Regions from separate parts of the Streptomyces sp. NPDC048644 genome, predicted to be linked through region 1. Evidence: riboswitches for the same ligand, from Rfam matches in the RefSeq annotation. Region 1 holds a riboswitch; the other holds the start of a gene.

Region 1 (15,552 bases):
GACCGCCGCCACGGACGACAGCGGCGCGATCACCATGGACTTCCCGACCGCCCCGCTCACCCCCGTCGACGTACCGGAAGCGGTCGCCACAGGACTGGGCGGCATCGAGATCCTCAGCGCCCACGACACCGGGCCGCAGGTGGGCGACCTCCTGGTCGAGCTGGCCGACGAAGCGGCGGTGCGCGCCCTGGCGCCGGAATTCAGGACGCCGGCCGGGCACGGCGGCCGGGGCCTGATCGCCACCGCGCGCGCCGAGAACCCGGCGGCCGGCTACGACTTCGCCACCCGCTGCTTCTTCCCCGCGGTGGGCATCGGCGAGGATCCCGTGACGGGCAGCGCGCACACCGCGCTCGCGCCGTTCTGGGCACCCCGCATCGGCCGTGCCGCACTCACCGGCCTGCAGGGCGGCGCCCGTACCGGCCTGGTCCGTACCGAACTGCGCGGTGACCGCACGCTGTTGACCGGCTCCGCGGTCACCGTCATCGACGGTGAACTGCTGGTCCGGGGCTGACCCTGCGGGGCGGGCGCCGGCCCCGCACCGGGCGGCGGGCAGGCATCGCGCCCGCCCGCCGCGTCACAACGTCGGCAGCCAGTCCACCCGGCCCGCCAGCAGCGCGTACCCGACGAACGCCACGATGTCGATCAGGGAATGCGCGACGATCAGCGGCCCGACCCGCCGCCAACGCCGGTAGAGCAGCACGAAGATCGCGCCCATCACCATGTTGCCGACGAACCCGCCGATGCCCTGGTAGAGGTGGTACGAACCGCGCAGCACCGCGCTCGCCGCCAGCGCGGGCAGCGGCCCCCAGCCCAACTGCCCCAGCCGCCGCAGCAGATACCCGACAACGATGACCTCCTCCACGACGGCGTTCTGCACCGCCGACGCGATCAGCACGGGCATCTTCCACCACACGTCGGGCAGCGACTCGGGGACCACCGTGAGGTTGAACCCGGCCGCCCGCGCACCCAGGTAGAGCAGCAGGCCGCAGCCGCCCACCGCGGCGCCGAGCGCGGCGCCCCGGCCGAGGTCGAACCCTGGCCTGCGCCGGTCGCAGCCCAGCGCCCGCAGCCCGTCGGCCCGCTCCCGCAGCAGCAGGTGCGCCACCAGGAGGACGGGCACCAGCGCCGTCGCGATGCCGAAGAGCTGCCAGGCGAGATCGAGCCACGGCCGTCCGGGCGCGTGCGAGCCGTTGAGCGTCGCCGCCTGGTCCTTGAGGCCACCGGGCCTGGTCACCGAGCCGATGAAGCTGATCAGCGCGGAGACCGCGCTGGCGCCCAGCGAGAGTGCCAGCACGAGGAGGGTCTCACTCCCCAGCACCCGCCGGGACAGGCCGCCGCCCACCCCTTCACCACGTCCCGCGCCAGGCCCCTTGCCCGGCACGTCCGCATCGGCCAGGGGGCTCGCATCCGACTGCACAAATTCCACCAATTCCACCACTTCCGCAATACCGCCACTGGACCATCAACGCCCCGCTAGGGTCGCCGCAGCAGGTACGAAGATCGCGCGCGACAGGCCGGGGACGGGCGCCATCCACGTGGCGTGTGCTCCTCCCCCTCACATCTCGATCGAGCTCCGAGAGTCAGGAGAGGCGGTACCGCCATGGGACGTCACAGCTTGCCCGACGACTCCGAACCGGTCGGCACGGAGGGCCGCCGCCCCGGTGCCCGCCGCCGTACCGTCGTCATCGCCACGGCCCTCGTCCTCGCCGTCGCCGCCGGCACCGTCGTCGCGCTGCGCAGCGATCTGCTGCCGTTCGGCGCACCGTGCGGCGGCGACGTGGCACGGCTCGACGTGGTCGCCTCCCCCGACATCGCCCCCGCGCTCGACGAAGTGGCCGACAGCGCGCGGGAGAACGAGACGCGTACGGACGGGAAGTGCCTGGACGTCAACGTCACGGCGCGGTCCGGCGCGGAGGTCGCCGACTCGCTCGGGCAGCGCCCCGCCCGATCCGAATTCCAGGTGTGGATACCCGATTCCCGCATCTGGGCCGACCGGGTCGGCGCGGAGAGCGGCACTCCGCTGACCGCCAGCGGAACCGTCGCTTCCTCACCCGTCGCGCTGGGCGCCGTCCCCTCGGCCGCCAGGAAACTCGGCTGGCCGAAGAAGACGTACACCTGGTCGGGGCTGACCGAGACCGCGACCAGCGGTGACGCGCTGCGTCTCGGGGTCGCCGACCCGGCGCGCAGCGCCACCGGACTGCTCGCGCTGGCGCGGATCGACGCCGCGCACGCGAAGGGCAGCGACGGCACCGCCGACCCCAGGACCGCCGCCACCGCCAAGATGCTCTACCAGCGGGTCGCGGACGGTGACGGGCAGGTGCTGGCCACCCTGCCGCGCGACGGATCCGGAGCGGAACTGGGCAATCCGCGCCGCAATCAGGCCCTGCTGCTCTCCGAACAGGCCGCCTTCGCGCACAACACGAGCGCGAACGGCGGCCCTGACCTGGACCTCTTCTACCCCGAAGACGGCACGGCCCGGCTCGACTACCCGTACACCCTCGTCGACGAGGAAGAGCTGACCGCCGACCAGTCACGCGCCGCCAGCCGCTTCATGACACTCCTTGCCGGCGCGGCGGGGCAGCGGGTCCTGCGGGAGCACGGCTTCCGGTCGGGCAACGGCGAGGCCGCCGGGAAGGTGATCCGGACGGCGGGCGGGCGCGCGCCGCAGCCTTACACCGTCGAGCAGGCCGATCCGCCGTCGGTCAAGGAGATCCAGGCGCTGCTGGGAATGTGGACGATCACGGTGCAGAGCGCCCGGATCGCCACGGTCGTGGACGCCTCGGCCTCGATGGCCGGCCAAGTCCCCGGCAGGGGCGGCCAGTCCCGGATGGAACTCGCGAAGAATTCGCTGCTCCAGGCGCTGGCGACGTTCACACCCGAGGACGAGATCGGGCTGTGGAAGTTCGCCACGCTCCTGGACGGCGACAGGGACTACCTGGAGCTGTCCCCCACCGTCCGGCTCGGCGACCCCGGCACGAACGGCGGCACCCACCGCGACGAACTGGCCGCCGCCTTCCGCTCGCTCGCCCCCGTGCCCAACGGCGCCACGGGCCTGTACGACACCACGCTCGCCGCCTACCAGAAGGCCCACGACACGTACGCGGACGGCAAGTTCAACGCCCTGGTCGTCGTCACCGACGGCGCCAACGACGACTCCAGCAGCATCGGCCTCGACGCGCTGGTCACCAGGCTGAAGAAACTCTCGGATCCGCAGCGGCCGGTGCCGCTGATCGCCATCGCGATCGGCCCGGAGGCCGACAAGACGGCCCTGGACCGCATCGTGGCGCCGACCGGCGGCTCGGCACACGAGGTGAGCGACCCCTCCCAGATCCACGAGGTGATCCTCAAGGCCATCATCACGGCGGGCAGCACGGCGCCCGAATAGCCCGCGTGCTCCCCGATGTGCCCGAAGGGACGGCGAAGGAGGCACCTGCGGCTGCCCTCCGGGGCCTGGACGCCACGGCGGCGAGCGGCTTGGATCGGATACTCCAGACCCTTTGGAGGACAAGTGCGTGCCCGTGGACAGCGGCCCGTCCCGCAGAGCCCCGAGCGGAAAGGGTCCTCCGGCAGCGCCCGGCGGCCCCCGGCGCCGGCCCCCCGGCTCGGTACGGAGCGGTTGACGGCCAACTCACTGATGTCACTCCAGCGATCGGTGGGCAACAGCGCCGTATCGCGTCTCGTACGGAGTTCCGGCGCATCGGGCGGTGGCGTGCCGGTGCAGCGGGCAGGGCGGGCCCCCGCACCGGAGCGGCTGGGGGAGTACGCCGATGCCATGGCGGACCCCGACAAGCGCGAGGGCATGTCGGCGCGCCGGTCGGGGGCGCTCACGACGTTCGGGCGACCGCTGCCCGGTCGGGACCAGATGTACGACATGGACGAAACCACCCCGGACTACGAAGAGCACCCCACGCATCCGACGAGCAAGGCTCCGCTGTCCGGTGGGCACTTCCACAACCTCTACGGCCGCGACGGCCAGGGCAGCGTCGCGGTGATGATGGAGAACTACCGCGCCCCGCAGGAGAAGTACACGGCCAGCGAGGCGTTCATCCACCAGTGGTCCCAGGCCGTGGCGCTCTTCGAGAAGACCGTCGGCAAGTCGGACGGGCAGCTCAAGAAGCTGGCCACGAAGGCGCTCCAGGAATCCACCGGACCCGCCGACGTGCCGGACAAGCTCCCGGACAGCATCTTCCGGCAGAACATCTCAGGTGAAGAGGCCAAGGAGGCACTCGGCCGCCTGATGCCCGAGGGCAAGGACGACCTGGAATTCACGGCGGGCGACGCCACCTACGACCAGATCCTCACCACGGTGAACGGCAAGTCCACGAAGAACATCGTCTCCACGTTCAACGAACTCAAGAGGCACGCCGGGGGCAACGGCTCCTTCCGCATCACGGGCGGCGGCCTCAGGCGGGACGCCTCCGGCAACTTCCAACTGCGGTTCGACGTCGGGGAGTAGCCGTCGGCGTCACCCGAGTCTGCCCGGTTGCCCCGGCCCCGGGGCGCCGCCCACGTGCCTGACGAGGGGCGCCCCGAGCGGGCCGCGGTCAGGGGTGCCCGGCCGGGCGGCGCGCCCCCGGAACGGTGCCCTCCGCGACGGGCCAGGCGACCGGCCAGGTGTGCACCGGGTCACCGGTCTGCATCAGTTCACTGTAGCGACGGGTCATCGCGGCCAGCGCCGCGTCCCGCTCAAGACCCTGGTGCACGGCGTGACGGTACGCGGCGACCTGCCAGGAGGCGCCGTTCATCCGACGTGCGCAACGCTGCTCGATGATCCCCAAATAGCGGTCACGGTCGGCGGGTTCGACACCCCACGCATCCAGTCCCGCGGCGGCCAGCGGCAGCAGTTCCTGGCGCACCAGCCGCACCACGGGTATCTCCGCGAGGCCGCCCCGCCCAGGCCGGGGCCAGCGCAGCGTCGCGTCGATGCCGTACCGGCAGGCGGTGTCGAAGTTCTCCGCAGCCGTGGCGAACGGCAGCCGTGTCCACACCGGGCGGGGCTCATCGGCCAGCGCGCGCACCAGGCCGTAGTACAGCGCGGTGTTGGCGATGACGTCGTCGACGGTCGGCCCGGCGGGCAGCACGCGGTTCTCGACCCGAAGATGCGGTACGCCGTCGGCGACCGCGTAGACCGGCCGGTTCCAGCGGTAGACCGTTCCGTTGTGCAGCACCAGTTCCGCCAGGTCCGGAACCTCACCGTCCGCCAGGACGGCCAGCGGCTCCTGCGGTCCGCAGATCGGCAGCAGCGGCGGGAAGTAGCGGACGTTCTCCTCGAAGAGTTCGTACGCGGAGTCGACCCAGCGCTCGCCGAACCAGGTGCGCGGGCGCACCCCTTGGGCCTGGAGTTCGGGCGGCCGGGTGTCGGTGGCCTGCTGGAAGACCGGTGGCCGCGACTCCTGCCACAGCTCGCGGCCGAAGAGGAACGGCGAGTTGGCGCCCACGGCCACCTGCACCGCGGCGATGGCCTGCGCCGCGTTCCAGACGGCGGCGAAGCGGCCAGGCGTCACCTGGAGGTGCAGTTGGACGGAGGTGCAGGCCGCCTCGGGCGCGATCGAAGGCGACCGGGCGACCAGCCGCTCGACACCCTGGATGTCGAGCGCGAAGTCCTCGCCGCGGGCCGCGCGCATCTGGTCGTTGAGCAGGACGTAGCGGTCGATTTCGGAGAGGCTGGCGACCGTGAGATCCGTGGAGTGCAGCGTCGGCAGAATGCCGATCATCACGATGCGGGACGCCACTTCGCCGGCTTTTCGGTCCGCGTAGGCGAGGCCGGTACGGAGTTCCTCCGCGAGGTGGCCGAGTACCTGTCCGTGCAAACGGTGCGGCGCGATGTTCACTTCCAGGTTGCACCGGGCGAGTTCGGTCTGGAAATCCCGGCTGGCGATACGTTCCAGCACTTGCGAGTTCATCATCCTGGGCAGCCCGTCGGCACCGGCAAGATTCAGCTCGATCTCCAGCCCGACCAGATTTTTCGGGCGATCGAACCGTTTCTCCCCCAAGAGCCTCGCAAGCACCTCAAGACACTCGTGAAGCTTTCTTCGATAACGCTCCCGGTCCGCCGGACCGATACCGTCCACAGCGACCTTCTCCCCCATCGAAGGGTCCTTCCTCAAGTGAACGGCCCGCGGCAACGGGCCGCTCGGGGCCGTCCCCGGCACCGCCGGGGCACGCGTCACGGTCGATGATGCCCCGCAACCTGATCAATAACGCCTCAGGGGCGTTCCGTTATCGATAGGCTGGAGCGACAGAGCGCTCTGGCACATTCCCATGGCACAGCACGGCGGCAATCACTCCCGGCATTTCTCTGGTGAGAAACGCCGACGAAATCCGGCCTACCGCACGGAAGAGGAATGGCAAGGCGCCGCGAACGCCCCCCGCACAAAGAGGTGGAAAACATCTCTCCCGCGGGTCCTGATTTCGCCTTGCCGTAAATTCACGAAACGGCTAGCGGAAACACCGATTGAACAAGTGTCGTATAAACTTCGCTGACGAGGCAGAGACTTGGTGCCCAGTGTCGCGTTGCCCGCATCTGCGCCGAGCACAGCGGCCGGCCAGGCTCTGACCCCGCACGCTGACAGCGTCGTCCGCGTTTACCCGCACCACCGTGTCTCCCAAGTGAGAGGCGACCCACCATGCCGCTGCACATCCCTGCCGCACCCCCGCCGGCCCTGCGGAGCGTCCTCGCCGCCCTCGGCTCGCCCACCGCCGTCCGCGAGGCCCGCACCCCCGCGCTGCGCTCCCACCAAGGCCCGCTGAGCGCCGACCAACCGCTCCCCGTCCACGTACTGAAGGGCATCGGCCAGGCCGGCGGCCCGCCGCACACCCGGCTGGCCGGCTGGCGCTTCCTGGTACGCGGCGGCGAGCGTCCGGTCGCAGCCGCCGAGGCCCGGCTCACGGCGGACGGCTGGACGTTCTCGCACTTCTGCAGCGGCCCGTACGTCACCGCGACCGAACAGGCCCTGGTCCAGGCCGAGTCACTCAGCGCCGCGTACCAACCGCGCCTGCTCTCCGTGCCGGAGCTGTACATGGTCACGCTGTGGCTGCACCACGACATCGCGTCCGACGGCACCACAGGACTGCCCGCCGCCGGCGACCTGTTGGTGCCGCTCGCGCCCGCGCCGCCCGGCATCGCCGCTCATCTCCCGCAGCGGGTCGCCGACTTGCTGCCGCGGCTCACCCGCCGCCTCACCCCCGCCCCGCTCCTCGGCCAGGCACCGCTCGGCCCGTCGGCACTCGGCTCCACCGCCTGACCCGGCACGCCGCATCCGCACGCCGAACCTGACACGGCGCACGCCGTCGCACAGCCGAGCGCCCCGCGAGCCCTTCCGGCCGCGGGGCGCTCGGCTGCGCTCACCCGCGCGGACCGGACCGCCGCTATCACCACCAACACCCTTCGGAGGGTGCGCATTTGGGAGCAACCGCCCGCACGGGTGACACGTCCCTATCGAGTGCGTACCACTGCGGCGAAATCCCTGCGGAATTCCGTCCGCGGGGCAACACTGGGACCGAACCGAAGGAAACGGGGGAAGCGGCCATGACGACTTCATCGAGCCGCACAACAACATTCACCACACCGCAGCGAAAGACAACATCCATGTGTCAGCACCAGCCGCCCTGCCCGTCAGCCGAATCCACCGACCGGGAAGCCGCGCATCCGGTGGCCCATCACCCGGAACAGGGGTGGAGCCTGCTGTGCAACGGCGTCCTCCTCTTCGAGGACACCGGTGAGCTTCTGCCGGACGGGCAGGTCATCGCGCCGCACCGGCCGATCGGCGGATCGCGGCTCGCCACCACCGTCTGACGCGGCACCCACGGAAACAACGGGGCCCCCGGCAGAACTGCCGAGGGCCCTTCTTGCTGCGCCGGTACGTCAGCTGTCGTAATCCTCCATCGGCGGGCAGGAGCAGACGAGGTTGCGGTCACCGAAGGCGCCGTCGATGCGGCGCACCGGCGGCCAGTACTTCTCCGCCGCCACGACGCCGGCCGGGAAGACGGCCTCCTCGCGGGTGTAGCCGTGGGTCCAGTCGCCGCCCAGCGCGCTCGCCGTGTGCGGGGCGTTGCGCAGCGGGTTGTCGTCCTTGTCCCACTCGCCCGAGCCGACCTTCTCGATCTCCGCGCGGATCGCGATCATCGCGTCGCAGAACCGGTCGAGCTCGCCGAGGTCCTCGCTCTCGGTCGGCTCGATCATCAGCGTGCCGGCCACCGGGAAGGACATCGTCGGCGCGTGGAAGCCGTAGTCGATGAGCCGCTTGGCGACGTCGTCGATGCTCACACCGGTCGCCTTCGTCAGCGGCCGGACGTCGATGATGCACTCGTGCGCGACCAGCCCGCCGGGACCGGTGTAGAGCACCGGGTAGTGCGGCTCCAGACGCTTGGCGATGTAGTTGGCGCCGAGCACCGCGACCTGGGTGGCGCGCTTGAGGCCCTCACCGCCCATCAGCCGGACGTACGCCCAGGAGATCGGCAGGATCCCGGCCGAGCCCCAGGGAGCGGCGGAGATCGGGCCGATACCGGTCTCCGGGCCCGCGGTGGGCTGCAACGGGTGGTTGGGCAGGTACGGCGCGAGGTGGGCGCGGACGCCGACCGGGCCGACGCCGGGGCCACCGCCGCCGTGCGGGATGCAGAAGGTCTTGTGCAGGTTCAGGTGCGAGACATCGCCGCCGAACGTGCCCGGCTCGGCGAGCCCGACCAGCGCGTTCAGGTTCGCGCCGTCCACGTACACCTGGCCGCCCGCTTCGTGCACGGCCGCGCAGATCTGGGTGATGTGCTCCTCGAACACACCGTGCGTGGACGGGTAGGTGACCATCAGGACGGCCAGCTCGTCGCGGTGCTTCTCGATCTTGGCGTGCAGGTCGCCGGTGTCGACCTCACCGTCATCGCCTGTCTTGACGACGACGACCTTCATCCCGGCCATCACGGCGCTGGCGGCGTTGGTGCCGTGCGCGGACGACGGGATCAGGCAGACGGTGCGCTGCTCGTCGCCGTTGGCCCGGTGGTACGCCCGCACGGCCAGCAGACCGGCGAGTTCGCCCTGCGAGCCGGCGTTGGGCTGGATGGACACCTTGTCGTAGCCGGTGACCGTGGCCAGCCGCTCCTCCAGCTCCTGGATCAGCGTGAGGTAGCCCTGCGCCTGGCCGGCCGGTGCGAACGGGTGCAGCTGGCCGAACTCGGGCCAGGTGACCGGCTCCATCTCCGTGGTGGCGTTCAGCTTCATCGTGCAGGAGCCGAGCGGGATCATGCCGCGGTCCAGCGCGTAGTCCTTGTCCGAGAGTCGGCGCAGGTAGCGCAGCATCGCGGTCTCGGAACGGTGCTGGTGGAAGACCGGGTGGCTGAGGTACCCGCTGGTCCGCCGCAGCTCTTCGGGCAGCGCATCGGCCGCAGCCGCGTCCAGCCGCTCGACGTCGCCCTGGACGCCGAAGGCACCCCAGACACCGGCCAGCTGCGCACGGCCAGTGGTCTCGTCACAGGCGATACCGACGAGATCGGCGTCGACCAGGCGGAGGTTGACGCCGGCCTCACGGGCCGCGGCCACGACCTCGGCGGCCCGGCCGGGAACCCGTGCGGTGAGGGTGTCGAAGTACGTGTCGTGCACGAGCTCCACGCCGCCGGCCTTCAGACCGTCGGCCAGGATCGTGGCATAGCGGTGGGTGCGCCGTGCGATGTCCGCCAGCCCGTCAGGCCCGTGGTAGACGGCGTACATGCCCGCCATGACGGCCAGCAGCACCTGCGCGGTGCAGATGTTGCTGGTGGCCTTCTCGCGACGGATGTGCTGCTCGCGGGTCTGCAGCGCCAGGCGGTAGCCCTTGTTGCCATCGGCGTCGACGGACACTCCCACCAGCCGCCCCGGCAGGCTGCGGGCGAACTTCTCCCGTACGGCCATGAACCCGGCGTGCGGCCCGCCGAAGCCCATCGGGACGCCGAAGCGCTGGGTGGTGCCGACCGCGATGTCCGCGCCCAGCTCTCCGGGCGAGGTGAGCAGCGTCAGGGCCAGCAGGTCGGCGGCGACGGTGACGACCGCGCCCAACTCCTGCGCCTGCGCGATGACGGCACGCGGGTCACGGACCGTCCCGGAGGCACCCGGATACTGCAGCAGCAGGCCGAAGACGCCACGCTCGGCGATCTCGGCGGGGATGCCGTCGCTCAGGTCGGCGACGACGACCTCGGCACCGGTCGGCTCGGCGCGGGTCCGGATGACGGCGATGGTCTGCGGCAGGCAGTCCGCGTCGACCAGGAAGACGCCCTGCTTGACCTTGCCGACGCGGCGGGACAGCGCCATGGCCTCGGCCGCGGCTGTCCCCTCGTCCAGGAGGGAGGCTCCGGAGGTCGGCAGCCCGGTCAGGTCGGCGACCATGGTCTGGAAGTTGAGCAGCGCCTCCAGGCGGCCCTGCGAGATCTCCGGCTGGTAGGGCGTGTACGCCGTGTACCAGGCGGGGTTCTCCATCACGTTGCGCAGGATCACCGGCGGGGTGAACGTGCCGTAGTAGCCGAGGCCGATCATCGGGGAGAGAATCTTGTTGCGGTCGGCGAGACCGCGCAGTTCCGCCAGGACCTCCGCCTCGGAGCGGCCCTGCGGCAGGTCCAGCGCCTCCGCGCTCTTGATCACGTCGGGCACGGCGGCTGCGGTCAGCTCGTCCAGCGAGCCGAACCCGACCTGCGCGAGCATCTTGGCCTGCGACGCGTCGTCGGGGCCGATGTGCCGCTGCTCGAAGGGCGTACCGCGCTCCAGCTCGGTCAAGGAGATGCGTGTGGTGGTCATCTGCGGGGGCCTCCTGGTCTCAGCGACCTACGAGGGGCACCACGGCACTGGTGCCCGGACGGCCTCCCCCTCTGTCATCTCAACCTGAGAGCTTCACCGGCCCACGCCCGCGGACCGGCTTTCACCGTCGGTGAGGAGGGGTTCCGCGCTGCATCGCCCGTGGCCCGCCCTGCTTTCCAGAGTGACCTCGTCCATGCGGTACGTGTGCCTGAGAGATTCCGGGGAGGATTTGCTCCTTCGGCGCCCCCGCCGCGAACGGCAAAGGACTCTCCCGCATGGGGTCTGCGGCCATTTGCCAGCCTACCAGCGCGCCATCCGAGAGATCCTTCGAGTGGCCGAGGCATGAAATGTGCCGTTTGGTAGTTGTCACAAGGCAGTTGCGACCAGTTGGAGGGGCCGTGCAAACCGATATCGATCCCCGGAGCCTGATCGGCCGCAAGGCATTCGACCGCCACGGAGCCAAAATCGGCACCGTGGACGAGGTGTATCTCGACGACGCGACCGGAGAGCCGGAATGGGCCGCGGTACGCACGGGTCTCTTCAGCCGCGACGCCTTCGTCCCCCTGGAACCCAGCAAAGTGGTCGACGAGGGACTGCACATCCCGTACGACCGCAAGCTGATCAAGGACGCCCCCGACTTCGGAGTCGGCCGGCACCTCTCCCCCGAACAGGAACTCCAGCTCTACCACCACTACCGGCTGGATATCTCCTCCCCTCCGGACTCCGCACCCGCCGACCAGGACTTCGGACGGGTGGCCGGAACGGACGACTGAGGCGCGGGCCCGCCGCCCGCCCCCGGGGACACCACGGGCCCCACCCCGGCACCCGGCGGCGGCTGCGCGGCCGGATCCCCGCCCACCAGCGGCAACGGCTCCCCGGGCCGCAGCGCCTGATCGTCAACGGCGAACGTCCGCACCCTCCCGGGCGCCGACCAGGGCTGCTCGAACCGTACGGTCACCCGCCCCACACCGCTGCCCTGCACCCACCCCGCGCCGAACTCCTCGTGAACCACATCGAGCCCGGGGTGCCAGACGCGTGGCCGCACCTCCTCCGCCGGCTCCGGCTCGCCCTGCCCCGCCGCCTCCACCGCAGGCGCCGCCTGGGCCGCCAGAGCCGCTTCCGCGGCTTCCCGCTCCGTCGCCGCCTGGGCGAACAGGTCCTCCTGCGTGAAGTCGGCCAAGCCGCTCACCCCCACACCGAGCAGTCGCACCCCTCCCGTGGTGTCGACGGTCTCCAGCAGCCGGGTGGCGGCCTCGCGGACCACCGACGGATCGTCCGTCGGCCCGCGCAGCGTCTCCGACCGGGTCAGCGTCGAGAAGTCGTAGTTCCGCACCTTGATGACCACCGTGCGCCCGGAGCGGCCGGCCGCCCGCAGCCGCTGCACGCAACGGTCGGCCAGCCGCAGCAGCTCCGACCGCACCCGCGTCCGGTCGGTCAGATCGACGTCGAAGGTGTCCTCCACCGACACCGACTTCGCGTCACGCTCGGCCACCACCGGACGGTCGTCCCGGCCCAGCGCCATGGCGTACAGCCCCGCGCCGTGCGCCCGCCCCAGAAGCCGCACCAGCTCCGCCTCACCCGCCTCCGCGGTCTCGGCCACCGTCGCGATGCCGGCCCTGCGCAACGCCTCCGCGGTCGCCGGACCGACCCCGGGCAGCGTGCGCACCGGCATCGGCCCCAGCAACTCCCGCTCGGTGCCCGGCTCGATCACCACCAGGCCGTCCGGTTTGGCCGCCTCCGACGCGATCTTGGCCAGCATCTTGGCGCCCGCCAGCCCCACCGAACCGGTCAGGCCCGTGACGGCCCTGATGTCCCGCCGCAGCTGCTCCCCCACAGCACGGACGGCCGCCGTCTCGGCGGCGACGCCACCGGCCTCCAGATCGACGAACGCCTCGTCCAGGCTCAGCGGCTCGACCAACGGCGACAGATCGTGCAGCAGCTCCATCACCAAGCCACTCACTTGGCGGTAGACCGTGAAGCGCGGACTCAAGTAAGCGGCGTTGGGGCACAGCCGACGCGCCTGAGCGGTCGGCATCGCGGACCGCACCCCGAAGACCCGCGCCTCGTACGACGCGGTGGACACGACCCCACGCGGCCCGACCCCGCCGACGATCACGGGCTTCCCGCGCAGACTCGGCTTGGCCGCCTGCTCGGCGGCTGCGAAGAACGCATCCATGTCGAGATGCAGAATCGTCGGCGCTGGTCTCACAAGACCGATGCTGCCGCATACCACTGACAATCGGCCCCGAGCCGAGCCGCGCACCCCGCGGGACCTGGCCCGCGGATCCGTCCGCCGGGGTCAGCCGGCGCGGTTGCGCCGCCGGGCCAGCTCGTCGTGCGGGTTCTGCCCGATCAGGGTCTCGCCGGTGTCCACCCGCTCGCCGTGCAGCTGTGACAGCGTGCTCTCCACGTCCCGCCACACCACGCCGATGGCGATACCGAACACGCCCTGCCCGCCCTGGAGCAGGTCCACGACCTGGTCGGGCGAGGTGCACTCGTAGACGGTCGCGCCGTCGCTCATCAGCGTCATCCGCGTCAGATCGGCCAGCCCGCGCGAGCGCAGGTGCTGAACCGCGGTGCGGATGTTCTGCAACGAGACACCGGTGTCGAGCAGCCGCTTCACAATCTTCAGGACGACGACGTCGCGGAAGCTGTAGAGCCGTTGGGTACCGGAGCCGTAAGCGGGGCGGACGCTCGGCTCGACCAGGCCGGTACGCGCCCAGTAGTCGAGCTGCCGATAGGTGATGCCGGCTGCGGCGCACGCGGTCGGGCCGCGGTAGCCGATGGTCTCCGCCTCGCGGTCCCCCGACACCGCCGCGGTCTGTACCGGGGTGCGGTTCGCCGTCACATTCGAATGGAGCGGCAACGCCCCTTCCGCCGCCGTACCGTCGCCGGTGATTGCCACGCCGCCCTCCGTCCTCCACGTCCCGGACGGGACCTGCATATCGACGGTATGCAGTCACTCGGGGTGCGTCAACGATCGCCGCGCTCGCCACGCCGAGTGATAATCACCCCACGAGTGGTTTCCCGTGACTCCGGACGGGGAACGCGTAGCAGGTTGGCCGAAAGAGAACGGCCGTGGCCGAATTCTCCGGCCCGGCCGCTGTCACTGACTGTTGGTGCCGAAGTCCTCGGGCGAAATCTGGTCGAGGAACTCGCGGAACTTCTCCACCTCGTCCTCCTGCTCGTCCGGGATCGCGATGCCCGCGTCGTCCAGCACACCGTCGGTGCCAAAGATCGGCGTACCGGTGCGCAGCGCCAGCGCTATCGCGTCGGACGGACGGGCACTGACCTCCACACCACTGGCGAAGACCAGTTCGGCATAGAACACCCCCTCGCGCAGATCCGTGATGCGGACCTGCGTCAGCTCCTGGCCCACCGCCTCCAGCACGTCCTTGAAAAGGTCATGCGTCAGCGGCCTGGCAGGAACCATGCCCTGCTGGGCGAAAGCAATGGCGGTGGCCTCCCCCGGCCCGATCCAAATGGGCAAGTAGCGGTCGCCTCCCACCTCCCGTAGCAGCACGATCGGTTGGCTGGAAGGCATTTCCACCCGGACACCCACGACGTCGAGCTCGTTCACACAGCAACCCTAGGACGTGCCCGGCAGGTTTGGGTAGTCGGGCACTCTTTTGCTCATTGGAGATGGAGCCGGAGCGCGGCCTGGACCAGTGCCGCGTGCAGCCGTACGGACAGCGTCGCCAGCTCCCTCGCGGTGGCCTCCGCATGCGCCCTGGTCTGCGGATTACGATGCCGCCGCAGGGGTGCGACGACCTGTTCCACCAGGCCGGCCTCGCGTTCGGCAGCCGCCTTCACGGCCCGCAGATGGCGCGGCTCCAATCCGAAACGGCCGAGATCCGCCACCAGTTTGGCCACGGTGACCGCCTCGACGTCGTAACCGCCGTCCGCATCGGGCACGATCAGCCCGTACGCCTCCCAGTCGGTCAGCGCGGCCTCGTCGACCTCGGCGGCAGCCAGCAGCTCCGCGCGGCCGATACGGACCGCCGTAGGACGCTCCTCATCGGGCCCGTGCACCCCCTCCACCAGATCCCGGGACGGGGTGGCCGGAGCCGGGAGCTGGACCTGCTCACCGCGCTCCAGGGCGTCCAGATGCTCCCGGATGACCTTCAGCGGCAGATAGTGGTCCCGCTGCATGCGCAGGATGCTCGCCAGCCGCTGGACGTCCTGAGCGGTGAATTTGCGGTACCCGGACGGTGTACGCGTCGGCTCGACGAGTCCCTCGGCCTCCAAGAAACGGATCTTGGAGATCGTGACCTCGGGAAACTCCTCGCGCAGCTTGGTGAGCACCGCACCGATGCTCACCGGCTTGCCGTCCGAAGAGGCGGTGCCGGACGTACCGGCACCGCCTGTCGGTGTATGGCGCATATACCTTCCCCGGCCGGTCAGATACCGGCGCCTCGCTGGCTCGCGTAGAAGACCAGGCGGTACTTGCCGATCTGCACCTCGTCGCCGTTGGCAAGGGCGACAGAGTCGATCCGCTCACGGTTGACGTAGGTGCCGTTGAGGCTGCCGACGTCGGAGACCGTGAAGACACCGTCCTGACCGCGACGGAACTCCACATGGCGGCGGGAGACCGTCACATCGTCGAGGAAGATGTCGCCCTGCGGGTGCCGGCCCGCCGTGGTCAGCTCGCCGTCCAGGAGGAACCTGCTGCCGGAGTTCGGCCCCCGGCGCACGACCAGCAGCGCCGAGCCCAACGGCAGGGCGTCCACGGCCGCCTGCGCCTCGGGGGACAACGACGGGGTCAGGGTCTGGCCCGTCGCCTCCGCGTCGTACGCCTCAAG
Region 2 (15,552 bases), on a different contig from region 1:
CACAGGAAGGGATTCTCCAGGAGTGGCACGTAGTCGCTGCGTTCGAAGATCGGCCACTGATAGGTGAACAGGGCCAGCGCGACCGCGCCGGTGAAGAACATCGGCAGCGAGACGCCGGCCAGCGCGACCCCCATCGACAGCCGGTCGAAGACCGAGCCGGGGCGCAGCGCGGAGATCACGCCGGTGGTGATGCCGGAGACCAGCCACACGACCGCCGCGCCGAAGGCGAGCGAGAGGGTGACGGGAAGCCGGGACTGGATCTCGGGCCAGACCTCGATGTGGGTCTTGAACGAGTAGCCGAAGCACGGCACGTTACAACGCGCCGCTTCCGGGCCGAACTTGTAGTCGACGCCGACGAAGATGCCCTTGATGAACTCCCAATACTGTTCGTATACGGGCTTGTCCAGGCCGAGATTCTTCTTCACCGCGGCGATGTCGGCAGGTGTGGGCGCCTTGCCGATGTACTGCTGGGCAAGTTGGTCGGTGGTCTGCCCGGCGAGCTTCGGCAGCAGGAAGAAGATGCCGAAGGTGACCGCGCTGACGATCAGCAGCAGGATCACCGCGCTGATCAACCTGCGGATGATGTACGAGAACACGGGGATGCGGCGTCGGTGCCCGCCGGCCGGAGGGGCCGGCGGGCACCAATGCCTTCACCTGCCTTCCGGTGCTTACTTCTTGACGCCGATGTTGAGGTAGTCGTACTGACCGCTGTAGGCCGATGTGGAGACCAGGTTGGTGGCCTTGGGCGAGCGGTAGTTCAGCACCTTGAAGTAGGTGAGCGGAACGATCGCGGCCTGCTCCATGGCCTTCTTGTCGATCTCGGCGTACTCCTTCTCGCGCGCGGCCTTGTCGGGGTTGGCGACGGCGTCGTCGAGCAGCTTGTTGATCTGCGGGTCGTCCAGCTCCGAGAGGTTGGAGTTGCCGGACTGGCTGATGGCCTTGCCGTGCAGGATCTGCTGGAGGTAGCCGTAGCCGGTCGGGAAGTCGGCGCCCCACTGCATCATCATCAGACCGACGTTGTTCTTCTTGTTGAACTTCGGCACACCGGCGTAGTCCGAGAAGTACTTGCTGGTCGGGTACTGCTGGATCTTGGCGTTGACGCCGATCTTCTTCAGCGAGTCGATGACCGAGGTCGCCGCGTCCACCTCTTCCTGGCGGTCGTTGCGCGCCAGGATCGTGGTGTTGGTCTTGCCGGCGCCGCACTTGTCCCAGTGCTTCTTGGCCTCGGTGAGGTCCAGCTTGTCGCCGGAGTACTTCTGCGGGTACTGGTCGTACTTCTGGTAGCCGGCGATGTCGGTCGGCAGGACCGTGGAGGCCAGGTCACCGCGGATCGGGCCGCCGAGCGAGGTCTGTACGGCCTTCTTGTCGACGGCGTACTCGACGGCCTTGCGGCACTCGACGTTGTTGAACGGCGCCACATTGGTGTTGATCGCCATGTAGTTGAGCCGCTGGCCGAGGGCGTTGTCGGTGTTGCCCTTCTCCTTGGAGTTGGTCAGCAGCTGGGCCTGCGTCTGCGCGTCGACGCCCTTGCCCGCCATGTCGACCTGGGTGTTGCCTGCCAGCAGGTCCTTGTCGATGGTGGACTGCGCCACCTTCAGCCGCAGGACGATCTTGTCGGGCAGCTGCTTGCGCAGCGGGTCGGTCTTGGCGTTCCAGTGCGGGTTGCGGACCAGGGTGAGCTGCTTGCCCTCCTGGTAGTCCTGGAACTTGTAGGCGCCGGACGAGACCACGTGCTTGGTGTAGTCCGCGCCCTTGTCCTTGTCCTGCGGGACGGGCGCCGTCTGCGGAGCGCTGACCAGGTAGTCGAACTCCGCGAACGCCTTCTTCAGGTGGAAGACGATCGTCTGGTCGTCCGGCGTCTCGATGGACTTCAGACCGGCCTTGCTCTTGTCCTTGTACGGACCCTTGTAGCCGTCGTCGTTGTCCTTGAGGAACTGCTGGAAGTAGTTCGGTCCCAGGGACAGCGTGTCGCGGGCGAAGTTGCTGCGCTCGACCGCGTACTTGACGTCCTGCGAGGTGATGGCGGAACCGTCGTCGTACTTCAGACCCTTGCGGATCTTGTACGTCCAGGTCTTGCCGCCGTCGCTGGACTTGCCCATCGACTCGGCCAGGTCCGGCGTGAGTTCGTTGCCCTTGGCGCCGGGCGCCGCCTTGAAAGCGGTGAGTGAACGCGCGTAGAGGCGGCTGAAGTTGTAGACGAACGCGTAGTAGGTGTTGCCGGGGTCGAACGACTCGGGCGAGTCGCTCATCGCGTAGTTGAGCGTGCCGCCCTTCTCGTCCGAAGCGTTGACGATGCCCTTGGTCGCGGCGTTCGCCTCGCCGGAACTTCCGGAGGTACCGCCCCCGCTGCAGCCGGCCAGCAAAAGGCCCGCACTGGTGATGGTCGCTGTCACCGCGACCGGAACTGACCTTCGCATGATGGTGGCTGTCCCCTTCATTCGTCGGAAAACGTCGGAAAACGTCGGAAAACTTCGGCGGAGAGAAACTTCGGAGAGCCGGGATGCGGGCGCCGGGCCGCGGTCCGGCGGGCCTCAGCGGCTGCGCGGATCCAGGGCGTCCCGCAGCCCGTCACCGAGCAGGTTGAACGCCAGCACGGTGACGAAGATGGCGATGCCGGGGACGAGCATGTACTGCGGGTCGACCTCGTAGTACTTGACCGCCTGGTTGAGCATCCCGCCCCAGGACGCCTGGGGCGGCTGGATGCCGACGCCCAGGAAGCTCAGGGCCGCCTCGAAGAGGATGTTGGAGGGGATCAGCAGCGTCGAGTAGACGACGATCGGGCCGACGAGGTTGGGCAGCAGCTCGCGGAAGAGGATGAACGGGCCGCGCGCACCCATGCCGCGGGCCGCGTCGACGAATTCCCGCTCGCGCAGCGACAGCGTCTGGGCGCGCACGATCCGGCCCATGTACGGCCAGTTGAAGAATCCGATCACGAAGATCAGCACGGAGAGGTGCAGCGGCAGGCCGGTCAGTCCGAAGGCGCCGCCCTGGAGGGACGCGGAGATCGCGATGGCGAACAGCAGCAGCGGGAACGCCAGGAAGACGTCCATCAGCCGGCTGATGACCGCGTCGACCCGGCCCCGGTAGAAGCCGGCGATCACCCCCATGACCGTACCGATGGCCACCGACAGCAGGGTGGCGCCGAAGGCGACGATCAGCGAGACCCAGGAGCCCTCCAGCACACGGGCGAGCAGGTCGCGGCCGAACTTCGGGTCCACACCCAGCGGGTGGTCCAGGCTCATCCCGCCCATGTCGCCCTTGGGGAGCGTGGTGTTGGGATCGATGAGCGACTGCTGCGGCGCGTCCGGGTCCAGGCCGAGCAGTGCCTGGATCGGACGGGAGAGCGCGGCGACGGCGATGAGGAGGATGACAACGATGGCGCCCACCACCGCGACCTTGTCGCGTCGGAAGCGCAGCAGCGCGATACGCCCGAGCGAACGCCCCTCGATCCGCTTGGTCTCCACGCCCTGGAGCACCGCTTCCGGCTGCGCCTGCGCAGCCGCCCCGGTGGTCTCGATCGGTGCGGTCACGGTGCCTTTGACCCCTCTCGGCCGACGGTGGCCGGCCCACGCCCGGCCGCGGTGGCGGCCTGGTTCACATCACTGGTGCAAGTGGTGCAGGTGTCGCGGAAGTTCGCCCCGCGGCGGTCCGCGGGTCCACACGACACCGGTGGTCGGATGACGTTCGTACACAGGGCCGAGACCCTGCTGCCGGAGTCTTCATCCGATTCGCGATCACTCACCAGCCCTGACGGTGAATGGATGCGCAACTGTGATGTGGTCCGCAGGTTTCCGTTATACGGACAGAACTCCCGGCTCAGCGGAGCGGGGGGACGCGGAGGAGAGGCCCAACGGGCGGGCAGAGAGGGCGAATCCGCCCGGAAATCGACGCCGTCACGCGCCGGGTGGTGTCAGTAGGGACGCGGGTAGCCGTAGCCGTAGGACGGCGCGGGGGCGGGCATCCGACCGCCGGGGGCGCCGTAGCCGTCCCGGTCGAAGAAGGGCCGCGCGCAGGCCCGCATCCACATGCCGACGGGGTCGTACTCGTCGTTCATCGCGACGGTCGACACCGGCAGGCCGTCCGGAACCGCGCCGATCGACTGCTGGATCATCAACCGCACCGCGTCCACGGCCTGTTGGCCGGTGTCGTACAGGTCGAGGCCGATGGCCAGATAGGGCGCCCCGAGTGCGGGCTGCACCCAGGCCCTGCGCAACGCCCGTACGGCGGGCGTGCGGTGCGCGTTCTGCGCGAGCAGGGCGTAGAACTGCGGGAGTTCGATGGCCGGTTCGGTGATCCGCAGCGGTCCTGCGGGCAGCCGGTCGAGGCCGCCTGCGATCCGGCGCAGGTCCAGCCAGGGGATACCGACGCCGCCGCCGGGAGCGTGCGGATTCAGCCACAGGCCCCAGCGGTCGGGGAAGAGCGAGGCGGCGATGTCGGCACCGGCCACCAGCTCGTGGTCGCGGTTCCAGCCGGATGCGGCGAGTTCGGGCGCCGAGGTGACGCACGGCGCGTAACCGAGCCCGTCGACCTCCATGTTGCCGTACTGCGCGTCGGGCATGCCGGCCCGGCCGTGCCAGAGCAGCATCCAGACCTGTCCGGCGGCGAGGGCGTGCAGCAACGCCTCGTAGGCGTCGTAGCGGCCGGGCGAGACCTGCGCCAGCATCTGTTCGACCTGGCCGGCCGCCGCCGCTCCCTGATGCGCACCCGCGCTCACGTGGTCCGTCCCTTCTCCGGCAGGGCACGTGGGGTGCGCCCGCCCGTCATCCAACCAGCTTACGAGTGGTCCCGGGCGTAGAAGGGACGCACGCGCTCCAGCATCCGGTCGGCCACCGGATCACCCTGGGCGATGTCCAGCATGACGAGCTGGACGGGCCAGGGCACCGGGACCGCGCCGAGCGCACGTCCCAGGGCCGACAACGCGGCCTCCTGCGTACGGTCGTCGTGCAGCGGCGCCTGGGCGGTGTCGACCTGAACTCCGACGAACAGCGCGGGCGTGTCGCCCTCCACGCTTGCCAGGACACGTCGGGCAGTCAGGACAAATCCGGCGGCCGAGAACTCCAGCCCCGCCGCCGCGAGGAAGTCCACCGGCTCGTCCTGCCAGTCCGGTTCGAAGAGCCGCACCCGGCCGCCGCCCGGCACCATCCCGGCCTCGGGACCGTCCTCCCGGCACAGCGCGGCCACCGCGGGTGCCGGCAGCGGCACCCCGACCGTGCCGTCGGGGTTGACGGCGATGCCGAGCTTCGGCGGCAGCCCGCGGGCGAACTCCCTGGCCGGCGCGACGGTGAAGGACAGGTGCGAGCCGACGACCCGCAGGAACTCCTGCTCGGAGGTGAAGACCGGCACGTACGCGAGGCCGTCGATCTCGACGGTGGGCAGGTCGAGGCCGCCCGCGCCGGGGCCCGCGCTGTCCGGCCCGCCGCCGTTCGGCAGCGGGATCCACAGCCGGCTGCGGCCCAGCACCTCCACAATCCGGCCACCCGCCCCGGGATGCCCGACCGAGGCCGCGAGCACCTCTTCCAACTCATTGGCCGGCCATGCCAGCTGAGGTATCCCCTGCTCCGAAAAGTTCATGTCCATCCGCCTGCTCCCAACCGCGCTACCTGGCCGAAAAGCCTAGACGAGTAGGACGGGGCTCGCGTTGCCCGCCCGCGCGGTCCGCTTCAGCCGAACCTGACGGTGCGCAGCGCGTCGGCGGCTGCCCGGTCCAGCAGGACGGCCGAGCCGAACCCCCGCGGCAGCCGTCCCCGCTCCGCGCCGCCGAGCAGCCGGCCGACGGCCCTGCGGTGCCGGGCGAAGGCGTACCAGGACACCCCTCGGCCACGCGACGCCTGGCCGTGCAGCGCCACCTCGGCCGGCACGTCGAGCAGCACCAGGTGCAGGGGCCGGCCGTCCCGGCGGGCCGCCCGCGCGACCCAGCGGCGCACCCACGCGAGCGTCCCGCAGTCGTGCACCACCACGCTGCCGCCGGAACGCAGCGCGCGGCGCAGCCCCGCGTAGTGGGCGGCGCGGACCAGCGGGCGGTAGAGCGGGTACGGCCACCGGCGCAGCCTGCCGCGCTCCCAGCGTGCGCGGGCGTCCTGCGAGTCGATGCGGTGCACCGGGGCACCGCGGCCGTCCAGCGCCGGGACGAGGCGGTCCATCAGCGTGCTCTTGCCGCTGCCCGGCAGTCCCGAGACCACGACGAGGGCGCCGGGGGCGCAGCGCAGCCCCGTCGTGCGGCGGGCGGCGGGCAGCGCCCGCAGGTCCATGACGTGCCCGTGCCCCTCCCGTGCCAGGGGCTGCGGTACGGCCTGCGGCGCACGTGGCGGGCGCGGCAGCGCGACCCCCGCCGTCGTCGCGTATGCGGCTTCGCTGTGCACCGTGATCGCCCCTCCCGGTCCGGTGGTCCGGGCCTGGCCCGTACCTGCCCGCAGAGTGTCAAGAAAAGGTAATGTCCATCAAGGCGGTCGGCGGGCTCTTCCGTCTGCCGAGGGGGCGGCGACCGGGACTCCTGCGTCCGGCGATCCCGTGCAATGATGTCGGCGCCACGTGCACATCTGTGTTCACTCGTGCACCGTCAACTGCATACCGGCCGCTTGAATCCGCGCGGGAGAGTCCCCGGCTGCGCGCCGGGGCGCCGAAGGAGCAAGTCCTCCCTTGAATCTCTCAGGCCCCGATACCGCGCGGGCGAGGCAGATCTGAAAAGCGAGCCACTGCCCGGCTGACGGGGCGGCTCCACCCAAGGTGCAAACCGGCCCGTTCGCGGGATTCCGGTGAACCTCTCAGGTTCCGATGACAGATGGGGAGACATGTCCTGTCAACCTTGCCTGGGAGCCCGGAACCATGACAGAAGCCCCCCGCCGCACGGCGCTGGATGCCACCCATCGCGCGCTCGGCGCGACCATGACCGACTTCGCCGGCTGGGACATGCCGCTGCGCTACGGCAGTGAGCGCGACGAGCACGTCGCCGTCCGCACCCGCGCCGGCCTGTTCGACCTCTCCCACATGGGCGAGATCACCATCACCGGACCGCGCGCCGCCGACCTGCTGGACTACGCCCTGGTCGGCAACATCGGCGGGGTCAAGCCCGGCCGCGCCCGCTACACCATGATCTGCGAGGCCGGCGGCGGGATCCTCGACGACCTGATCGTCTACCGGACCGGCGAGCAGGAGTACCTGGTCGTCGCCAACGCCTCCAACGCGCAGGTCGTGCTGGACGAGCTGACCGCACGCGCGGGCGGTTTCGACGCCGCGATCCGCGACGACCGGGACGCGTACGCGCTGCTCGCGGTGCAGGGCCCGGAGTCCCCCGGCATCCTCAAGGCCGTCACCGACGCCGACCTGGACGGGCTGAAGTACTACGCGGGTCTGCCCGGCACGGTCGCCGGCGTACCGGCGCTGATCGCCCGTACCGGCTACACCGGTGAGGACGGCTTCGAGCTGTTCGTCCGGCCCGCGGACGCGGTCGCCCTGTGGGAGGCGCTGACCGCGGCGGGCAAGGACGCGGGCCTGGTGCCGTGCGGTCTCTCCTGCCGCGACACCCTGCGCCTTGAGGCCGGCATGCCGCTGTACGGGCACGAGCTGACCTCCGCCACCACGCCGTTCGACGCGGGCCTCGGCCGGGTCGTGAAGTTCGAGAAGACCTCCAACGGCGGTGACTTCGTGGGCCGCGCCGCGCTGGAGGAGGCCGCCGCCCGCGCCGAGTCCGCGCCGCCCCGCAAGCTCGTGGGCCTGATCGCGCAGGGCCGCCGCGTCCCGCGGGCCGGCTACCCCGTGGTCGACGCGGCGGGCACGGTCGTCGGCGAGGTCACCTCCGGAGCGCCGTCGCCCACCCTCGGCAAGCCGCTGGCCATCGCCTATGTCGACGCCGCGCACGCCGAGCCCGGCACCGATGGCGTCAAGGTGGACATCCGCGGCAGCCACGAGCCGTACGAGGTCGTCGCGCTGCCCTTCTACAAGCGGCAGAAGTAGCCCGTCCCCCTTGGCACATCACGGTGCCCGGGGCGCCGCCGCACCCCGTGTGTCTCACTGTGCAAGACCCCTTTCACATTCACACCTTCGCGTACAGGAGAATCGACCCATGAGCAACCCCCAGCAGCTGCGCTACAGCAAGGAGCACGAGTGGCTGTCGGTCGCCGAGGACGGCGTCTCGACGGTCGGCATCACGGAGCACGCGGCGAACGCGCTCGGCGATGTCGTCTTCGTGCAGCTTCCCGAGGTCGGTGCCACGGTCACGGCGGGCGAAAGCTGCGGTGAGCTGGAGTCGACCAAGTCGGTCAGCGATCTCTACGCGCCGGTCGACGGCGAGATCACCGAGGTCAACGAGGTCGTTGCCGAGGACCCCTCGCTGGTGAACTCCGCCCCGTTCGAGGGCGGCTGGCTGTTCAAGGTGAAGATCACCGCCGAGCCGGGTGACCTGCTCTCCGCGGACGAGTACACCGCCTTCACCGCCGGCTGAGTACGCCGCTCGGCCCCCGCCCGTCCCGGAAGCGCTTCGCGCCCCCTGACTCCCCAGGAAAGACTCATGTCGCTTCTCAACAGCTCCCTCCATGACCTCGACCCCGACGTCGCCGCCGCCGTCGACGCCGAACTGCACCGCCAGCAGTCCACCCTCGAAATGATCGCCTCGGAGAACTTCGCTCCGGTCGCCGTCATGGAGGCCCAGGGCTCCGTCCTGACCAACAAGTACGCCGAGGGCTACCCCGGCCGCCGCTACTACGGCGGCTGCGAGCACGTCGATGTCGTCGAGCAGATCGCCATCGACCGGATCAAGGACCTCTTCGGCGCCGAAGCCGCCAACGTCCAGCCGCACTCCGGCGCCCAGGCCAACGCCGCCGCCATGTTCGCCCTCATCAAGCCGGGCGACACCATCCTGGGCCTCAACCTCGCCCACGGTGGACACCTCACCCACGGCATGAAGATCAACTTCAGTGGCAAGCTCTACAACGTGGTGCCCTACCACGTCGACGAGAAGTCGAACCTGGTCGACATGGAAGAGGTCGAGCGCCTCGCCAAGGAGCACCGCCCGAAGCTGATCGTGGCCGGCTGGTCCGCCTACCCGCGTCAGCTGGACTTCGCCGAGTTCCGCCGCATCGCGGACGAGGTCGGCGCCTACCTGATGGTCGACATGGCGCACTTCGCCGGTCTGGTCGCCGCGGGTCTGCACCCCTCGCCGGTGCCGCACGCGCACGTCGTGACCACCACCACGCACAAGACGCTCGGCGGTCCCCGCGGCGGCGTGATCCTGTCGACCCAGGACCTCGCCAAGAAGATCAACTCGGCGGTCTTCCCCGGCCAGCAGGGCGGCCCGCTGGAGCACGTCATCGCGGCGAAGGCGGTGTCCTTCAAGGTCGCGGCGTCCGACGACTTCAAGGAGCGTCAGCAGCGCACCCTGGACGGCGCCCGCATCCTGGCCGAGCGCCTCGTCCAGGACGACGTCACCCAGCACGGGGTCTCCGTCCTGTCCGGCGGCACCGACGTGCACCTGGTCCTGGTCGACCTGCGCAACAGCCGGCTCGACGGCCAGCAGGCCGAGGACCGTCTCCACGAGGTCGGCATCACGGTCAACCGCAACGCCGTCCCGAACGACCCGCGGCCCCCGATGGTCACCTCGGGCCTGCGGATCGGCACCCCGGCGCTGGCCACCCGCGGCTTCCAGGAGGCGGACTTCCGCGAGGTCGCCGACATCATCGCCGAGGCGCTGAAGCCCAGCTACGACACCGAGTCCCTCAAGGCCCGGGTCACCGCGCTCGCCGAGAAGTACCCGCTCTACCCCTCCCTCTGAGGGGCGCGCGCCACGATGTGACGCGTTGCACGAACTGAGCCTTCCGGAGGCCGGTCCGCCGGCCTGGAGAAGGTGAACGGGCCGCGAGCCCGGGGCCGTTGGTCCCGGGCTCGCGGTCTGCCTGCCCGCATTCCGTGCCTTTGTCGGCACTTATGGTGGCATGGCCCCTGGGTGACGGGGGCTTCCGCGACAGAGGACGGACACACGCACTCCATGGACATGAGCGCGGGCAACAGGAAGGGGCTCAGCCTCTTCGCCCTCATCATGATCGGCATCGGATCGATCTTCGGCTCCGGCTGGCTCTTCGGCGCAGGCACCGCCGCCCAGGTGGCGGGCCCCGCCGCACTGGCGGCCTGGGTGATCGGCGCCGTCCTCATCGGCATGATCGCCATGACGTATGCGGAGGTCGGCTCGGCGTACCCGATCCCCGGCGGGATGGCCCGCTACGGTCACCTCTCGCACGGGCCCGTCCTGGGCTTCCTCACCGGCTGGGCGGTGTGGATCGCCGTCGCCTCGCTCATCCCGATCGAGTCGATCGCCGCCACCCAGTACATGTCCTCCTGGAGCTTCGGCTGGGCCCGCGGCCTGGTCGACGGGGAGCACCACGAGCTGACCGCCACGGGCATCGGCGTCGCGTTGGTCCTGACCGTCGCACTGTGGCTGACCTGCTACTGGTCGGTCCAGCTGCTGGCCCGCGCGAACACCGTGCTGACCCTGGTCAAGTTCGTGATCCCGGTCCTCGCGGTGGCCGCCCTGATCGCCTCCGGCTTCCACACCTCCAACTTCACCGCGCACGGCGGCTTCGCCCCGTACGGCTGGTCGGCGGTGCTGACCGCCGTCACCACGTCCGGCGTCGTCTTCGCGTTCAACGGTTTCCAGGCCGTGGTCAACCTCGGCGGCGCGGCCAAGAACCCGGGCCGTGCCATCCCCGTCGCGCTGGTCGGGGCGCTCGCCCTCGGCCTGGTGATCTACCTGGCGCTCCAGACCGCGTACCTGGGCGCCGTACCGCCCGAGCAGCTCACTCAGGCGGGCGGCTGGCGGGGCGTGGACTTCAGCTCGCCCTTCGCCGATCTCGCCAAGCTGCTGATGCTGCACTGGGTCGTCACGATGCTCCAGTTCGGTGCCTTCATCTCGCCGGCCGGATCGAACATCGCCAACGTCGCGTCGGCCGCCTACATGGTCCAGAACATCGCCGAGACCGGCTTCTTCCCGAAGAAGCTGGCCGCCGTGCACCCCAGGTACGGCACCGCGCGCCCGGCGATGTGGCTCAACCTCGGCTTCTCCGTGCTGCTGCTGGTCACCGTCGGGCACAGCTGGGAGGCGCTGGCCGGGGTGATCTCGTCGGCCATGGTCATCTCGTATCTGATCGGCCCGGTCGCGGTCGGCGTCTTCCGGAGGACCAAGCCGGATCTGCCGCGCCCGTTCCGCCTCCCGGCCGCCGCCGTCCTCTGTCCGCTCACCTTCGCCTTCGCGTCCTGCGCGCTGTACTGGTCGCGGTCGCCCGACACCGCCAAGGTGGCGGCGATCACCCTCATCGCGGTGCCCGTCGCCGCGCTGGTGCTGCGCCGTAGCGGCCGGCGGCTGCGCGGGCAGTTCGCCCCGGCGTGGTGGATGGTCGCCTTCCTGCTGTGGATGGCCCTGGTCTCCGCGCTGGGCAGCCCGGACTTCGGCGGCCTCGGCGTCATTCCCGGCGGCCTGGACATCGCGCTGGTCGCCGTCTCGGCCGTGGCCTTCTACTTCTGGGCGGTACGCGCCGGGGTACGGGCCCATCGCACGGGCCTGGCCGGCGCGGACCCGATGACGGACGCCCCGCCGGAGGCCGCCGATACGGCAGCGGCACCGTCCGTTACCCCGGAGGACGACCGCCCGACGGTCGCCGTCTGACCACGGACGCCGGGTCCGGGTTACGCTCGTCAGTCGGCGCAGAAACGTATCAACCACCCCATTGCTCCACCGTTCACCACGAGCAGACAAGGGAGTTCGCCACCGTGGCCATCTCTGTCTTCGACCTCTTCTCCATCGGCATCGGCCCCTCCAGCTCCCACACGGTCGGCCCGATGCGGGCCGCCCGGATGTTCGTCGGACGGCTCAAGAAGGACGGGCTGCTGGCCCAGACCGTGTCGGTGCGCGCCGAACTCTTCGGCTCGCTCGGCGCCACCGGTCACGGCCACGGCACCCCCAAGGCCGTCCTGCTCGGCCTGGAGGGCCACTCGCCGCGCACCGTCGACGTCGAGAACGCCGACGCTCTTGTGGACCGCATCCGCAGCACCGGCCGGCTCCGCCTCCTCGAAGCCGAGATAGGCAGCGCGCACGAGATCGACTTCGATGAGCCCACCCAGCTGATCCTGCACCGCCGCCGCTCGCTGCCGTACCACGCCAACGGGATGACCCTGTTCGCGTACGACACGCACGGTGCGCCCCTGCTGGAGAAGACGTACTACTCGGTGGGCGGCGGCTTCGTCGTCGACGAGGACGCCGCGGCCGAGGACCGCATCAAGCTCGACGACACCGTCCTGACGCACTCCTTCCGCACCGGCGACGAATTGCTGCGGCTGTCCCAGGACACCGGCCTCTCCATCTCCGCGCTGATGCTGGAGAACGAGAAGGCGTGGCGCACCGAGGCGGAGATCAGGGCCGGGCTGCTGGAGATCTGGGAGGTCATGCAGCGCTGTGTGGAGCGCGGGATGACCCGCGAGGGCATCCTGCCCGGTGGCCTCAAGGTCCGCCGCCGCGCCGCCAACGCCGCCCGCGCGCTGCGCTCGGCGGGCGACCCGCAGGCGCACGCCATGGAGTGGATCACCCTCTACGCGATGGCCGTCAACGAGGAGAACGCCGCGGGCGGCCGGGTGGTGACCGCCCCCACCAACGGCGCGGCCGGCATCATCCCCGCCGTGCTGCACTACTACGTCAACTTCGTGCCGGGCGCGGACGAGGACGGCGTGGTCAGGTTCCTGCTCGCGGCGGGCGCGATCGGCATGCTGTTCAAGGAGAACGCGTCCATCTCCGGGGCCGAGGTCGGCTGCCAGGGCGAGGTCGGCTCCGCCTGCTCGATGGCGGCCGGCGGTCTCGCCGAGGTGCTCGGCGGCTCGCCCGAGCAGGTCGAGAACGCCGCGGAGATCGGCATGGAACACAACCTCGGCCTGACCTGCGACCCGGTGGGCGGGCTCGTCCAGATCCCGTGCATCGAGCGCAACGGCATGGCCTCGGTCAAGGCGGTCACCGCGGCCCGGATGTCGCTGCGTGGCGACGGGCGCCACCACGTCTCCCTCGACAAGGTCATCAAGACCATGAAGGAGACCGGTGCCGACATGAGCGTCAAGTACAAGGAGACGGCCCGCGGCGGTCTCGCGGTGAACATCATCGAGTGCTGACCCGCCGGCGGCGGAGCGTGCGACGACGGCCGCGGATCCGTCCCGTCAGGGGCGGGCCCGCGGCCGTCAGGCGTTCCGCACCCGCCCGCCAGGCGCACACCGCGAATGCACTCAGCACACGGACGATCCGTCCCCAACTCACCCGTATCCAGGGCCATTCGCCCCCGCCGAGGCACTCCGTGCGCGAAATGTGCCCCAGTACACTGAAACGTCCGCGCCGACGCGACACGCACGGCACCCGCACGACCACAGAGAGGGGCCCGGCGTGCCCACGCTCGACCTCAGCAGCCACCCGGGCCATCTGGCCCGCCGCTTCCAGCAGGCGCACACCCTGCTGTGGAACACCATCGTCTCGGAGGAGGTCACCTCCCCGCAGTTCGCGGTGCTCAACGCGCTGGTCGACGAGGACGGCCTCGACCAGCGCACGGTCGGCGAGCGGGTCGGTCTCGACCGGTCGACCATCGCCGAGGTGATCCGCCGGCTCGTCGCACGCGGCATGGTGGGCAAGATCCGCGATCCGCACGACGGCCGGCGCTCGGTGCTGCGCGCCACGGACGAGGGCGTACGGGTGCACAAGAAGCTCGCGGTGCGCACCGCCCGGATGAACCAGGTCTTCCTCGCCCCGCTGGAACCGGCCGAGCGGACCGTCTTCCTGGACCTGCTCCGGCGTGTGTCGAACGCCGCCGAGGACCTCCGTCACCCCGCGGAGCCGGCCGCGCCCGGCCGGTAGGGCGCGACACCGGGACGGCAGTGGGCGACGGAGCCCGGTGGCCCCGCCGCCCTGCGAAAACGGGCGCTACCTGCCGATCTCCCAGGCGAACGGCGGGAGTTCACCCGCCCGGGAGTAGATCTCCAGGGAGTGGTCCACCGGGACGAAGGGGTGGACCCGTCCGCCGTCGAGACCGGCCAGCAGCCGGGCGCAGTGGTGCAGGCAGCCGGCCACCTCCGTGCCGTCACCCGAGATGATCGTGGCGGCGGTGTGCGGGCCCTCGCACGGCGTCGGATCCTGGGCGGACGCGGCGGCGCAGCGGGCGGCGGAGAGCGTCGCGGGGTGGGGTTCGGGGAGGTCGGCGGCGGGGCGGAAGGGTATGTCCATCGGTACTGTCCCCCAGTTGGTGCGATGGTGACCGGTGCGGTGCGGATGCCGGTACGGACTCCACGTCCGGCGGCACCCAGCACAGTGGTACGCCCCTACTCGCCGGTCCATGCCCGCTTGGCGAAGACCGGGGGAAGACCTGAAGCGTTCGTCATCGACTCATGGGTTCGGGGCGCGTCCGATGCCGCCGGAGCACGGTGCGCAGCCACCCGAAACCCCTCCGATCGGGAGCGCGGTGGCGTCACTGGGCGCACGCGACCGCGGCGCACTCCCCTTCGGTCGCCCGTTCACATGCCCTGGGTGTCCGCGGGGTCGCTCCCGGCCCCCGGCGGTGTCTCCTGGCCGACGGTGAAGCCCAGGACGGCGCCGCCACCGGGGCGGTGGGCGGCGAAGGCGTGGCCGCCGTGGGCGGCGGCGATCTCGCGGACGATGGCGAGGCCGAGGCCGGATCCGGGCAGCCCGCGGGCGGCCGGTGCGCGGTAGAAACGGTCGAAGACCCGGGAGAGGTCGGCCTCCGCGATCCCGGGGCCGCGGTCCAGTACCTCCAGCCGGTCGCCGCTGACCACGACCTCGATCGGCGCCGTCCCGCCCGCGTCGAACTTGGCGGCGTTCTCCAGCAGGTTGGACAGGGCACGGTGCAGCGCGGCCGGACGGCCCTCGACGACCACGGGGCGGTAGGTGCGTACGGTGATCTCCCGGCCGGTGCGCCTGCGGGCCGCGGACGCCGCCTTCTGCGCCACATCCGCGAGGCTCACCTCGCTCAGCGGATCGGCGTCCCGCCGCCCGGCCGCCAGGTCCACCAGCTCGTTGACCAGGTCGGTCAACTCGCGCGCCTCGCCCGACAGGTCGGCCAGCAGTTCCTCGCGGGCGGCGGGCGGCAGTTCGTCGAAGCGGTGCAGCAGCGAGATGTTGGTGCGCAGCGAGGTGAGCGGCGTCCGCAGTTCGTGGCCCGCGTCCTGGGCGAGCCGCTGCTGGTCCCAGGCCGAGCGCGCCAGCCGCCCGAGCATGTCGTCGAAGGCCCGGCCGAGACGCGCGACTTCGTCCCGTCCGGCGACCGGCACCGGCACGTCCAGCCTGCCGTGCTCGGCGACGCTCTCGGCGACCGAGGTGAGCCGCACCAGCCGGCCGGTGATCCGGCGCGCCAGCCACCAGCCCGACGCCCCGGCCACGACCAGGACCGCAGCCGCCAACAGGGCGGTGCGCGCCTGGAGTTCGGCCAGCAGGTCCTCGGACGCGCTGGACTTCTGCGCCACCTGTACCGCGCCGCGCCCGCCGCCGAGCGCGACCGTCGCCACGTGGTACGCGTCGCCGTCAGCCGTCGC

What was found. A riboswitch is a leader RNA that binds a small molecule or an ion and turns the genes downstream of it on or off. The one in region 1 is predicted to bind glycine.
Region 2: another riboswitch for glycine. It lies ahead of gcvT (glycine cleavage system aminomethyltransferase GcvT); the one in region 1 lies ahead of gcvP (aminomethyl-transferring glycine dehydrogenase).

The regions. Positions count from the first base shown of each region.
Region 1 covers NZ_JBICVO010000011.1:6,377-21,928, reverse strand. The annotation lists gene ACGFNI_RS24280 (PhzF family phenazine biosynthesis protein) at 1-511, shown strand, start outside; gene ACGFNI_RS24275 (CPBP family intramembrane glutamic endopeptidase) at 575-1,417, opposite strand; gene ACGFNI_RS24270 (substrate-binding and VWA domain-containing protein) at 1,601-3,385, shown strand; gene ACGFNI_RS24265 (hypothetical protein) at 3,635-4,456, shown strand; gene ACGFNI_RS24260 (glutamate-cysteine ligase family protein) at 4,545-6,089, opposite strand; gene ACGFNI_RS24255 (hypothetical protein) at 6,627-7,244, shown strand; gene ACGFNI_RS24250 (DUF5999 family protein) at 7,589-7,795, shown strand; gene gcvP (aminomethyl-transferring glycine dehydrogenase) at 7,865-10,750, opposite strand; glycine riboswitch at 10,937-11,034, opposite strand; gene ACGFNI_RS24240 (PRC-barrel domain-containing protein) at 11,149-11,523, shown strand; gene ACGFNI_RS24235 (DNA polymerase IV) at 11,442-12,959, opposite strand; gene ACGFNI_RS24230 (MerR family transcriptional regulator) at 13,050-13,655, opposite strand; gene ACGFNI_RS24225 (bifunctional nuclease family protein) at 13,857-14,330, opposite strand; gene ACGFNI_RS24220 (MerR family transcriptional regulator) at 14,384-15,133, opposite strand; gene ACGFNI_RS24215 (FHA domain-containing protein) at 15,151-15,552, opposite strand, start outside.
Region 2 covers NZ_JBICVO010000004.1:67,962-83,513, forward strand. The annotation lists gene ACGFNI_RS09965 (ABC transporter permease) at 1-596, opposite strand, end outside; gene ACGFNI_RS09970 (ABC transporter substrate-binding protein) at 669-2,417, opposite strand; gene ACGFNI_RS09975 (ABC transporter permease) at 2,532-3,530, opposite strand; gene ACGFNI_RS09980 (enhanced serine sensitivity protein SseB C-terminal domain-containing protein) at 3,911-4,714, opposite strand; gene ACGFNI_RS09985 (enhanced serine sensitivity protein SseB) at 4,774-5,571, opposite strand; gene ACGFNI_RS09990 (AAA family ATPase) at 5,661-6,365, opposite strand; glycine riboswitch at 6,577-6,671, shown strand; gene gcvT (glycine cleavage system aminomethyltransferase GcvT) at 6,823-7,950, shown strand; gene gcvH (glycine cleavage system protein GcvH) at 8,060-8,437, shown strand; gene glyA (serine hydroxymethyltransferase) at 8,504-9,763, shown strand; gene ACGFNI_RS10010 (APC family permease) at 9,977-11,647, shown strand; gene ACGFNI_RS10015 (L-serine ammonia-lyase) at 11,752-13,134, shown strand; gene ACGFNI_RS10020 (MarR family winged helix-turn-helix transcriptional regulator) at 13,400-13,864, shown strand; gene ACGFNI_RS10025 (hypothetical protein) at 13,931-14,230, opposite strand; gene ACGFNI_RS10030 (ATP-binding protein) at 14,518-15,552, opposite strand, start outside.